DNA from 3 places in the Nonomuraea sp. ZG12 genome. Region 1 is predicted to be linked to each of the others. Evidence: riboswitches for the same ligand, from Rfam matches in the RefSeq annotation. Region 1 holds a riboswitch; each other region holds the start of a gene.
The links. Region 1 has a riboswitch for thiamine pyrophosphate ahead of thiC (phosphomethylpyrimidine synthase ThiC). Riboswitches for the same ligand answer to the same signal wherever they lie in the genome.
Positions count from the first base shown of each region.

Region 1 (3,741 bases):
GTCGCCGTCCCGCCCGTAGATCAGCGCGGTACGGCGGAGCCTGCCGGACTTACGGCCCCGGGTGGTGAGCAGCAGGGTCGGCAAGCCCTGGTAGAGGTGACCGTCTCGTCCGTCGCTGTCCAGGTACGTGCGGATGTGCTCGGCCACCCACCCCGTCGGGCTGTCCAGCACTTCCTCAGCGGCCCCGCCGGCGGCGGGCCTGCTAGTGGGAGGCGCGTCCTCGGCGGGCGTGGGCAGGCTGCGCAGCAGGTGGTAGCGCCTGACCTGGCTGTTCTTCACTCCGGGGAACCGCTGGACCCGTCGCCAGTCGGCCGAACCGCCCACCGCGCCCTGGCCGGAGCTCGCGATGGCGTCCCGGTGCGCCCGCTCGTCGGTCCACTCGGCGTAGTTGAGCACGCGCGTGCCATCGGCGCTCACGTGGAAGTGGCCCGAGATCCCGCCGGGATGCGGCTCGGCCTCGCTCGCCAGCGCCTGGAACACGGTGTCGATCCACTGCCGCTGCCGCTCCCGGTCGGGCCCGTCGAACTCGACGCGCACGGCGACCAGGCACCCCGGCGTCGGCCGGTCCTCCCTCTCTCCGCTGCGGTACAGCTCGTACTCGACGGGCTCGGCTCCCGTCAGCCCGGCCACGAACGCGCGATCGGCAGCACCGCTCGCCCACTGCGTGTAGGTCAGTACGGCGCCGCCGTCCGTGGCGGCGAACTCGGTGACCGACAGGAGCCCCGTCGGCCACGGCGTCCCCTCCCAGGCGGCGGCCGAGGAGGATTCGGTCACCAGGACGGTGCCGGCATCGGGTCGGGCGATCTGTGGCCACATGCTGCTCATGAACGGTGTCCTCCTGGTCAGGCGGCGTAGGGATGATGGGAGCGGGCCGAGCGCAGTGCGCGGGCCCACCAGACGAACTGGTCGAGCAGGCGGGTCGCGGCTGCCTCGCAGGACGCCGGGTCCTTGGGCCGCCCGTCCGGGGTGAACTGGTAGGCGGCTCCGTGGAAGCTGACGGTGTCGCGGATGGTGACCGCGTGCAGCTCGGCGAACACCTGCCGGAGGTGCTCGACGGCTCGCAGCCCGCCGGATACGCCGCCGTACGAGATGAATCCGACGGGCTTGGCCTGCCATTCGGTGAAATGCCAGTCGATGGCGGATTTGAGGGACGCGGGATAGCTGTGGTTGTACTCGGGCGTCACCACGACGAACCCGTCGGCCCGGGTCAGCCGTTCGCTCACGGCCGCGAGCGCCCGCGCGTCCTCCGCGCCGGGGTCGCCGGTCAGGTGCGCCGGCAGCCGCGCCTGCGCCAGGTCGATGAGATCGACGACGACGTCCTGACGCGCGGCGGCCTGCTCGGCGAACCAGGCGGCGACCGTGGGGCCGAACCGGCCCGCACGCGTGCTCCCCACGATCAACGCGAGGTGGAGCGGTCTGTCAGACATACGCGGTCCTTTCAGGGTCGACCACCCAAGCGTCGAACTTGAACAAAGGTTTAAGTCAAGGGCTAGGCTGGCCGGCATGGCATCGATCCCTCCGGAGACCACGGAGCTGACGATCGGCGAGCTGTCGGAGCGCAGCGGCGTTCCCGCCTCGGCGCTGCGCTTCTACGAGCGGCAGGGCCTCATCGCCAGCCGCCGCACGACGGGCAACCAGCGCCGCTACCCCCGCCAGACGCTGCGCCAGCTCGCCTTCATCCGCGCCTCGCACCACCTGGGCATCCCGCTCACGGTGATCGGCGACGTGCTCGCCCTGCTGCCCGACGGTGTGGCGCCCACCCGTGAGTTCTGGGTCAAGGCGTCCGCATGCTGGAGCGCGGAGATCGACGCCCGGATCGAGCGGCTGGAGCGGATGCGGGACCGGTTCACCGACTGCATCGGCTGCGGCTGCCTGTCCTTCGAGGTCTGCGCCCTGACCAACCCGGCCGACCGGCTCGGCCAGGACGGCCCGGGGCCGCGCCGCCTGTTCGACTTCTGACACGGATCTTGCGCGTCGCCGGATGCCGGGTTAGCTTGAGGCAGTCCAACGCGGGAGCCCGGTTCGACCGGGCTGAGAGGACGGCTACTCATCAGCCGCCGACCGCCAGAACCTGCTCCGGGTAATGCCGGCGAAGGGAGTTGCGTGGTGAGCGACGCGCGCTTTTCCAAGGTCCACATCGGTGATCTCCGGGTCCCCATGCGCGAGATCCTGCTGTCCAACGGCGAACGGGTGCGCCTGTACGACACCTCCGGGCCGTACACCGACCAGTCCGTGACCACCGACCTCACCCAGGGCCTGCCGCCGCTGCGCCGGGAGTGGATCCTCGACCGGGGCGACGTCGCCCCGCAGGCGTCGGGGACGCTGCGGGCGACCGGGGCGCCGGTCACCCAGCTCGCCTACGCCCGCGCGGGCCTGATCACCCGCGAGATGGAGTTCGTCGCGGTCAGGGAAGGGGTCGCGCCGGAGTTCGTCCGGGACGAGGTGGCCGCCGGCCGGGCCATCATCCCGGCGAACGTCAACCACCCCGAGACCGAGCCCATGATCATCGGCCGCAACTTCCTGGTGAAGATCAACGCCAACATCGGCAACTCGGCCGTCTCCTCCTCCATCGAGGAGGAGGTGGAGAAGATGACCTGGGCCACCCGCTGGGGAGCCGACACCATCATGGACCTGTCCACCGGCAAGGACATCCACGCCACCCGCGAGTGGATCATCCGCAACTCCCCCGTCCCCGTCGGCACCGTGCCCATCTACCAGGCCCTGGAGAAGGTCAACGGGGTCGCCGCCGACCTGTCGTGGGAGGTCTACCGCGACACCCTGATCGAGCAGTGCGAGCAGGGCGTCGACTACATGACCGTGCACGCCGGCGTCCGGCTGGCGTACGTGCCGCTGACGGCCCGCCGCAAGACCGGCATCGTCTCGCGCGGCGGCTCGATCATGGCCGCCTGGTGCCTGGCGCACCACCGCGAGAGCTTCCTGTACGAACACTTCGCCGACATGTGCGAGCTCCTGGCCGCCTACGACGTGGCGTTCTCCCTGGGCGACGGGCTGCGGCCCGGCTCCATCGCCGACGCCAACGACGAGGCCCAGTTCGCGGAGCTGCGCACGCTCGGCGAGCTCACCTCCATCGCCCGCGACCACGGCGTCCAAGTGATGATCGAGGGCCCCGGCCACGTGCCCATGCACAAGATCAAGGAGAACGTCGACCTGCAGCGCGAGCTCTGCGACGACGCGCCCTTCTACACGCTCGGCCCCCTGGTCACCGACATCGCCCCCGGCTACGACCACATCACCTCGGGCATCGGGGCCGCGATGATCGGCTGGTTCGGCACCGCGATGCTCTGCTACGTCACCCCCAAGGAGCACCTGGGCCTGCCCAACAGGGACGACGTCAAGACGGGCGTGATCACGTACAAGATCGCAGCGCACGCGGCGGACCTGGCCAAGGGGCATCCGCAGGCTCAGGCCTGGGACGACGCGCTGTCGGACGCCCGGTTCGAGTTCCGCTGGGAGGACCAGTTCGACCTGTCGCTCGACCCGGACACGGCCCGGTCCTTCCACGACGAGACCCTGCCCGCCGCCCCGGCCAAGACGGCCCACTTCTGCTCGATGTGCGGGCCGAAGTTCTGCTCGATGAAGATCAGCAAAGAGGTCATGGAGAAGTTCGGCCCTGACGGGTCGGCCTCGCTCACCGAGGAGGAGGTGCGGGAAGGGATGCTCGCCAAGTCCCGCGAGTTCGCGGAGTCGGGCAACAGGGTCTACCTGCCGATCGCCGACTGA
Region 1 is NZ_JBQHCW010000028.1:31,668-35,408, reverse strand. Features, by position in the region: gene ACTMTF_RS41875 (nitroreductase family deazaflavin-dependent oxidoreductase) at 1-825, opposite strand, end outside; gene ACTMTF_RS41870 (NADPH-dependent FMN reductase) at 843-1,427, opposite strand; gene soxR (redox-sensitive transcriptional activator SoxR) at 1,504-1,959, shown strand; TPP riboswitch at 2,000-2,115, shown strand; gene thiC (phosphomethylpyrimidine synthase ThiC) at 2,158-3,741, shown strand.

Region 2 (3,741 bases), on a different contig from region 1:
GGGGTCATGAACCCCGCGGCCACCCCGGTGACGAACCTGGCGACCAGCAGCACCCACCCCTCGTTCGCGAAGCCGCCCAGCCCGGAGAAGACCAGGAACACGGTCAGCCAGAGCAGGAACATCCTGCGCCTGCCCAGCAGGTCGGCCGCCCGGCCGCCGAGCAGCATGAATCCGCCGTAGCCCAGCACATAGGCGCTGACCACGCCGCTCAGCATCGTGGTCGACAGGCCGAGGTCGGCGCGGATGGCGGGCAGCGCGACGTTCAGCATGGCGACGTCGATGCCCTCAAGGAAGATCGCCCCGCACAGCACCATCAGCACGCCCAGCGGGCGGCCTCTGAGTCGTTCGGCAGTAGGCATATCGGAAAACCCCCGGTTACGTTCTCGCATATCAGTTACCTCTTGTAACCGTCCACATCATGGGGCAGCATGAACAGACATGGAAGACGGCACTTCAAAGTCACCCGGTTACTGCGACAGCACCGTCCCCGACGACGACTACGACGTCCGCCAGTGGGACGTCAGGGAGGGCTGCGAGGTCCGGCAGATCCTGGACCGCGTCGCCGACAAGTGGTCGCTGCTCGTCATCGCCCTGCTCGACTGCCAGAGCCTGCGCTTCACCCAGCTGCGCCGCGAGATCGACGGCGTCAGCCAGCGGATGCTCAGTGTCACCCTGCGCCAGCTCGAACGCGACGGCCTGGTGACCCGCACCGTCCACCCCGTGGTGCCGCCGCGCGTCGACTACGCGCTCACGCCGCTCGGCCGCACCCTGCACGAGACGATCAAGTCGCTGGTGACCTGGACCGAGCAGCACCAGCGGGAGATCGCCGAAGCGCGTGCGGAGTACGACTCGCGACGCGAGATGATGGAGGCATGACGGTTCCCGAAGTCGAGGCGCGAGACGTCCCCGCCGAGGCATACCTCCTGGACGTGCGCGAGCAGGACGAATGGGTGGCGGGTCACGCCCCCGAAGCGGTGCACATCCCCATGACGCAGATCCAGTCCCGCCTCGACGAGGTGCCCGGCGACCGGACCGTTTACGTCGTCTGCCGGGTGGGCGGCCGGTCGCTGCAGGTCGCGGCCTGGCTCAACCAGGTCGGCCGCGAGGCGATCAACGTCGACGGCGGCATGCGCTCCTGGGAGCACGAGAAGCGTCCGATGGTGAGCGAGACGGGTCAGCAGCCCTTCGTCGCCTGAACGAACCTGTCAGGATCGTGCCGTCATCGGCCGGTACTGCGTTGAGACGCAGGTCAAGGGCCACCCGCACGGTTGCGGATGGCCCCGCGAACTCGCCGGCGTCAGCAAGCCCTGGTACGCCGACCAGCTGAAAGCCCGAGCGTCAGCGGCTCAGGCGTACTGGTTGTGTCGCCACTTGCCTTCCTTGCAAGCCAGGTGTTGGCCTTTTTTGGTGGAGATGCACACCTTGACGTAGACCAGCTTTATGGACTTGGAGCCCCTGCGGACGAAGTTTCCGAAGTTGGTGCCGTGGGAGCCGCAGCTGGTGTCCTTCTTCCAGGCGCCGTACCCCCTGGTTCGATCGGTGTGTATCCACTCAATCCGGGCCCGCACCCCATGGTTGTCAGCGGGACAGATGTCGCGCACCTTGAAGTTCCGAAAGATGACCTTCTTCCGGTTGACGAAGTCGACGGTCGTCTGGGCGTACCCGGCGCCGGCGCGGTCAGGGTTTGACACGCGGGCGGAGGACACTCCGTCTCTCGCCTGCGCCGGGCTTGCCACCAGCAGCCCGCTCAACGCTGCGATGCCCATCACGGCGCCCAGAATGCGTGTCTTCAACAGTCCTCCAGCAAGAGATGTTGCGGTTCGCCCTGGAGTGAACTCCAGCGCGCGGAGTGATCATCGCACTCGTCGGCAGCACTGTGGAATACGCCGGGAATACGCCTGGTCACCCGGAGTCGAGAGATGACTTCGGGCGAGACGGTCGGTCCGTACAGCCCCCGGTGGTGGCCGATCTAGGACGAATGGTGCATCATGGGGGCGCGAGCTGGGATGATCTCGGCTTCGTGTACCAAACCCCCGCGGGAGCTTGGGGCAACCAGGCTGAGAGGGTAGCTACTGCTGCTGCCGACCGCATGAACCTGTCCGGGTAATGCCGGCGTAGGGAGTGCGCGATGTCGCATGCCGTCCACGACGACGAAGTCCCCCTCACCCTCGAAAGCGCGGCGCCCAAGACATTGGGCGTGCTCGACCAGGGCGCGCTCTGGGCCAACCTGGCCGTCAGCCTGCTGGGCTTCTCCGGCGCGCTGTTCCTGATCGACCCGCTGGGCGGTGCCCCGCTGACGCTGGCCGCCGCGCTGACCGCGACGGTCGTGGGCAGCCTGATCGGCACCGCCATGGTGGGGCTGTCGGCCATCCCCGGCACCCAGACCGGGCAGCCCGCGATGGTGCTGCTGCGCGGGCTGTTCGGGGCCCGGCTGTCCTACATCCCGACGGCGCTCAACATCATCCAGATGATCGGCTGGGGCGCGTTCGAGCTCTGGGTCATCTCGATGGGCGCGATGGCCATCTTCGGCGACACCGTCCCGTACGCGGTGTGGGTGATCGTCGCCGGGGTGCTGACCACGGTGCTGACCATCTGGCCGCTCGGCGCGATCAGGCTGCTGCGCCGCTACATCACCATCGCCGTGATCATCGCGCTCATCTGGTTCGCCGTACGGTTCCTCGGCGACGCGCCGCCGCAGACGGGCGGCAGCTGGACGGCGTTCATGCCCGCGGTCGACTACGTGATCGCGCTGTCGGTGTCGTGGGTGCCGCTCGCCGCCGACTTCGCCAGGCACTCCAGGTCCAGCCGGGCCGCCTTCACCGGGGTCGTCGGCGGCTACACGCTGGCCCAGGTCGCCTGCCTCGGGCTCGGTGTCTACGCGGTGGCCATCGCGGGGGCCGGGGCGGTGGCGGCCGACAGCACGGCGGTGTTCGTGCCCTTCGTGGCCGCGCCGCTGGGCGCGCTGTTCTTCGCCATCCTCGTGCTGCGCGAGGCCGACCAGTCCTTCGCCAACGTCTACTCCACGACCGTCTCGCTGCAGAACCTGATGCCGCGGGTCGACAGGCGGATCCTCAGCACCGCCATCGGCGTGCTCACCGTCGCCATCGCGCTCGTGGTCGACGTGACGTCCTACGGCGCGTTCCTCGGCCTGATCGGCGCGGTCTTCGTGCCGATGTTCGCGGTGCTCGCCGTGGACTACTTCCTGCTCGGCGGCTCGACCCGCTGGAACACCGCCGAGAACGCGCCCGCCCGCTGGTCGATGCTGCTGCCCTGGGCGCTCGGCTTCGCCGCCTACTGGCTGACCACCTCGACCCCCACGATCGCCCAGTGGGACGGGATGTGGGCCGCGGTCCGCGAGGCGATCGGCTTCACCAGGGAGCCGTGGATGAACGGCGCGCTGGGCGGCGCCATCGTGGCGGCCCTGGTCACGCTGGCGGTGGGCGCGCTCAGGCGCCGCGCGACTCGCGACGCTCGACGTTGAGCAGGTGACGCTTGGCGGCCGCGCCTCCCGCGTAGTCGCCGAGCTCGCCGTCCTCCCGCACGACCCGGTGACACGGCACGACCACGCACACGGGGTTGGAGCTGAGCGCGTTGCCGACCGCGCGTAGCGCGCGCGGCCGGCCGATGAGCTCGCCGATCCGCTCCATGGTGGTGGTCGTGCCGTACGGGACCGCCATCGTCTTCTGCAGCACCGTGCGCGCGAACGACGTGGCGAGGGCCAGGTCGACCGGCGTGGCGAAG
Region 2 is NZ_JBQHCW010000016.1:122,188-125,928, forward strand. Features, by position in the region: gene ACTMTF_RS33345 (MFS transporter) at 1-359, opposite strand, end outside; gene ACTMTF_RS33350 (winged helix-turn-helix transcriptional regulator) at 439-876, shown strand; gene ACTMTF_RS33355 (rhodanese-like domain-containing protein) at 873-1,196, shown strand; gene ACTMTF_RS33360 (hypothetical protein) at 1,347-1,793, opposite strand; TPP riboswitch at 2,026-2,138, shown strand; gene ACTMTF_RS33365 (purine-cytosine permease family protein) at 2,129-3,481, shown strand; gene ACTMTF_RS33370 (methylated-DNA--[protein]-cysteine S-methyltransferase) at 3,447-3,741, opposite strand, start outside.
Region 2: linked by a shared signal. The riboswitch ahead of ACTMTF_RS33365 (purine-cytosine permease family protein) and the one ahead of thiC (phosphomethylpyrimidine synthase ThiC) in region 1 are both predicted to bind thiamine pyrophosphate.

Region 3 (3,741 bases), on a different contig from region 1:
ATGCGGCCCGCCTGCCACGCCTGCCGACCGGCCAGCACCGCGCCCTTCATCGCCGTCGCCATCAGATCCGGCCGCTGCGCCCGGGTCACCGCCGTCGCCAGGAGCACGGCGTCGCAGCCCAGCTCCATCGCCAGGGCGGCGTCGCTGGCCGTGCCGATGCCCGCGTCGAGGATCACCGGCACCCCGGCCGCCTCCACGATGAGCTCGATGCTGTGCGGGTTGCGGATGCCGAGCCCGGAGCCGATCGGCGAGCCGAGCGGCATCACCGCCGCGCAGCCGGCCTGCTCCAGGCGGCGGGCGAGCGCCGGGTCGTCGCCGATGTACGGCAGCACCACGAAACCGTCGGCCACCAGCCGCTCGGCCGCGTCGAACGTCTCGATCGGGTCCGGCAGCAGGGTCCGCTCGTCGGCGATGACCTCCAGCTTGACCCAGTCGGTGCCGAGCGCCTCCCTGGCCAGCCGCGCCGTCAGCACGGCGTCGCCGGCGGTGAAGCAGCCCGCCGTGTTGGGCAGCACCCGGATGCCGCGCTCGCGGAGCACGTCCAGGACCGAGCCGCGGGCACCGGGGTCGAGCCGTCGCATCGCCACCGTGGTCAGCTCCGTGCCGGACGCCGCCAGCGCGGCGTCGAGCACCTCCAGCGAGGGCGCGCCGCCCGTGCCCATGATGAGCCGGGAGGAGAACTTCTCCCCGGCGATGATCAGATCATCCACCTTGCACCGCCGTCAGCACCTCCACGAGGTCGCCCTCGCGCAGCGCCGTGGTCTCCCACGAGCCGCGCGTGACCACCTCACCGTTCACGGCCACCGCCACGCCGGTGGTGGCCCCGCCTGACCGTCCGGTCAGATTCTGTACGGCCTGCGCCACGGTCATGCTGTCAGGCACCTCGTGCGCGGTCCCGTTGACCATCAGTTTCATGACATATCCCGGAATCTAGCGGGTGAGCACAATGTCGCGAGATCGCCGCCCTCGCCCTGGACGATCGCGGCCGTGACGGGGGTCAGCAGCACCCCACTGCGGAAGTGACCGGTGGCCAGCGTGAGGCCCGGCGTGCCGCTCGGCCCGACGATCGGCAGATTGTCCGGCGTCCCCGGGCGCAGGCCCGCCACCACGTCGGCGACCTCCAGCTCGGTGACGCCCGGCACCAGCTCCCTGGCGTCCCGCAGCAGCTCGTACAGGCCGCCCGCGGTCACCCTGGTGTCGAAGCCCAGCTCTTCCTGCGTGCCGCCGACGACCAGCTCGCCGTCACCGCGCGGCACCAGATAGACCGGCGTCCCGTGCACCATGCCGCGCACGCACCGGCCGAGCAGCGGCCGCTCCGAACGCAGCCGCATGATCTGCCCCTTGACCGGGCGTACCGGCACGTTCGCCAGCTCGCCGCTCCACGCCCCGGCCGCCAGCACCACCCGTTCGGCCAGGATCTCCCCGGGGCTCGCCGGGGGCGCCAGCCGTACACCCGTGACCCGGTCGCCGTCGCGCAGCAGCTCGCTGACGCGCGCCGGCACCAGCGGCACGCCGCGCCGCTCCAGGGCGGCGAGCAGCGCCGCGGTGACGCGGCGCGGGTTCACCCAGGCGTCGGTCCCGGCCAGCAGCCCGCCGCGCACGGAGGGCGCCAGCATCGGCTCCAGCCGGCGGCACTCCCGGCCCGTCAGCCGCTCGACCGGCAGGCCCAGCTTCTCCATGAACGCGGCCAGCTCGCCCAGCGCGGCCAGGTCGTCGGCCCCGAACGCCACGTCGAGCGTCCCGTCGGCCCGCAGGTCGAGCCCGGCCCTGGCGGCGGCGGAGATCCCCCCGCCGAAGCCTCCGCCCGAGCCGGACACCCCGTCCGCACCGCCCGCCGCGCCGAGCTCGCCATCGGAGCCAGGGGCGTCGTCCGGGATGAGCCTGTGACGAGAGCCGGAGGCGTCGTCCGGGACGGGCCCGTCGCCGGGGGCGGGGGCGTGGTTCGGGAGGGGCGCGCGGCGGGAGCCGGGGGTGTCGTTCGTCAGGCCCGCGTCGGCGGCGAGTTCGGCGGCGAAGGCGGGCCAGCGGCTCAGGGAGGCGAGGCCGAGCCGGAGCAGCGGCTCCTCGGTGTAGGTGACCTCGCTGACCGGCGCCAGCATGCCCGCCGCGGCGTGCGAGGCGCCCGAGGCCGGGGCCGGATCCACCACGGTGACCGGCCGGCCCTCGCGAGCCAGCCGCCAGGCGATGGACAGCCCGACGATGCCCGCTCCGACGACCACGTCCATGGTCCGCTCCCTTCGCCGGCATGATCCGGATCAGGTGTCTTGCGGTCGAAGGCCCGGTAAAGCCTTCCTCTCAGCCCGGTATCGGCCGGACTCCCGCGCGTCTTACGTCCCCTACCTTACGGCCTCGACGCGACGATCCGGCACGCCCCCCGTTATGGTCATTTACGTGAATCGTGTCGTGGTGGTAGGAGCGGGTCTGGCGGGCGTGCGCAGCGTCGAGGCTCTGCGTGCGCGGGGCTTCGACGGCAAGATCACCTTGATCGGGGAGGAGCGGCATCGGCCGTATGACCGCCCGCCCCTGTCGAAGGCCGTGCTGCTCGGCGACTCCGACTCCAGCTTCGTCGACTCCGACCTGTCCGCGATGGGGATCGACTTCAGGCCCGGCGTCTCGGCCAAGGCGCTGCGGGCCGGCGCCGTGGAGACCACCGAGGGCGAGCTCGCCTACGACGGGCTGGTGATCGCCACCGGGACCGAGCCGATCATGCTGCCCGGCGACGGCCCGCAGCACGCGCTGCGCACCCTGGACGACTCGCTGGAGCTGCGGGCCAGGCTGGTCCCCGGCGCTCGGGTGGCGGTCATCGGCGCGGGCTGGATCGGCGCGGAGGTGGCCACCGCGGCCCGCTGGGCCGGTTGCGCGGTGACGGTGATCGAGGCCGCCTCCGCCCCGCTCGCGCTCGCGGTCGGCGCCGAGATCGGCGCCCGCACGCTGAGCTGGTACGACGGCATCGACCTGCGGCTCGACACCATGGTCGGAGCGGTGGACGAGGGCGGCGTCGAGCTGGTCGGCGGCGGCTTCGTCGAGGCGCACGTGGTCGTCGCCGGGATCGGCGTGCGCCCGGCCGTCGAGTGGCTCGCCGACGCCGACATCGACCTGCACAACGGCGTCGTCACCGACGAGCACCTGCGCACCTCGATGCCGGGCGTGGTCGCGGTGGGCGACTGCGCCGCCTGGTGGTCGCGCCGCTACCAGGCCAGGCTGCGCGTGGAGCACTGGGACACCGCGCTGGGCGCGCCCGAGGTCGCCGCCGCGACCCTGCTGGGGGAGAAGGCGGTCTACGACCCGGTCCCGTACTTCTGGTCGGAGCAGTTCGGTCACATGATCCAGTACGCGGGCCATCATCCGGCCGGCCGGCGGCTGCTGTACCGCGGCACACCGGAGGGCAAGTGGTCGGCCTGCTGGCTCACCGACGAGGACGAGCTGGCCGCGGTGCTGTCCGTGGACCGGCCCCGCGACCTCGTCCAGGGACGCCGAATCATCGAGGCGGGCCACCGTCTGGACACGGAACGCCTGGTGGATCCGGACGTCCCCCTACGAGATTGTGTTGTTTGAGCAAGCACGGCGTGTGGTAGTTGTGGTTTCGTGACGCTTTCTGTTGCACAGATCGACCGGGAGACCGACCAGCTCGTTGACGAGTGGCTCACTCTCTCCGAAGTGGCCCAGCGCCTGGGGCTTCCCCTGGGGCGGGCCAAGCAGCTCCTCAAGGATCACAAGCTGCTCGGCGTAAGGCGGGGCAGC
Region 3 is NZ_JBQHCW010000001.1:356,437-360,177, forward strand. Features, by position in the region: gene ACTMTF_RS01615 (thiazole synthase) at 1-710, opposite strand, end outside; gene thiS (sulfur carrier protein ThiS) at 703-915, opposite strand; gene ACTMTF_RS01625 (FAD-dependent oxidoreductase) at 912-2,225, opposite strand; TPP riboswitch at 2,216-2,332, opposite strand; gene ACTMTF_RS01630 (NAD(P)/FAD-dependent oxidoreductase) at 2,392-3,555, shown strand; gene ACTMTF_RS01635 (Rv2175c family DNA-binding protein) at 3,586-3,741, shown strand, end outside.
Region 3: linked by a shared signal. The riboswitch ahead of ACTMTF_RS01625 (FAD-dependent oxidoreductase) and the one ahead of thiC (phosphomethylpyrimidine synthase ThiC) in region 1 are both predicted to bind thiamine pyrophosphate.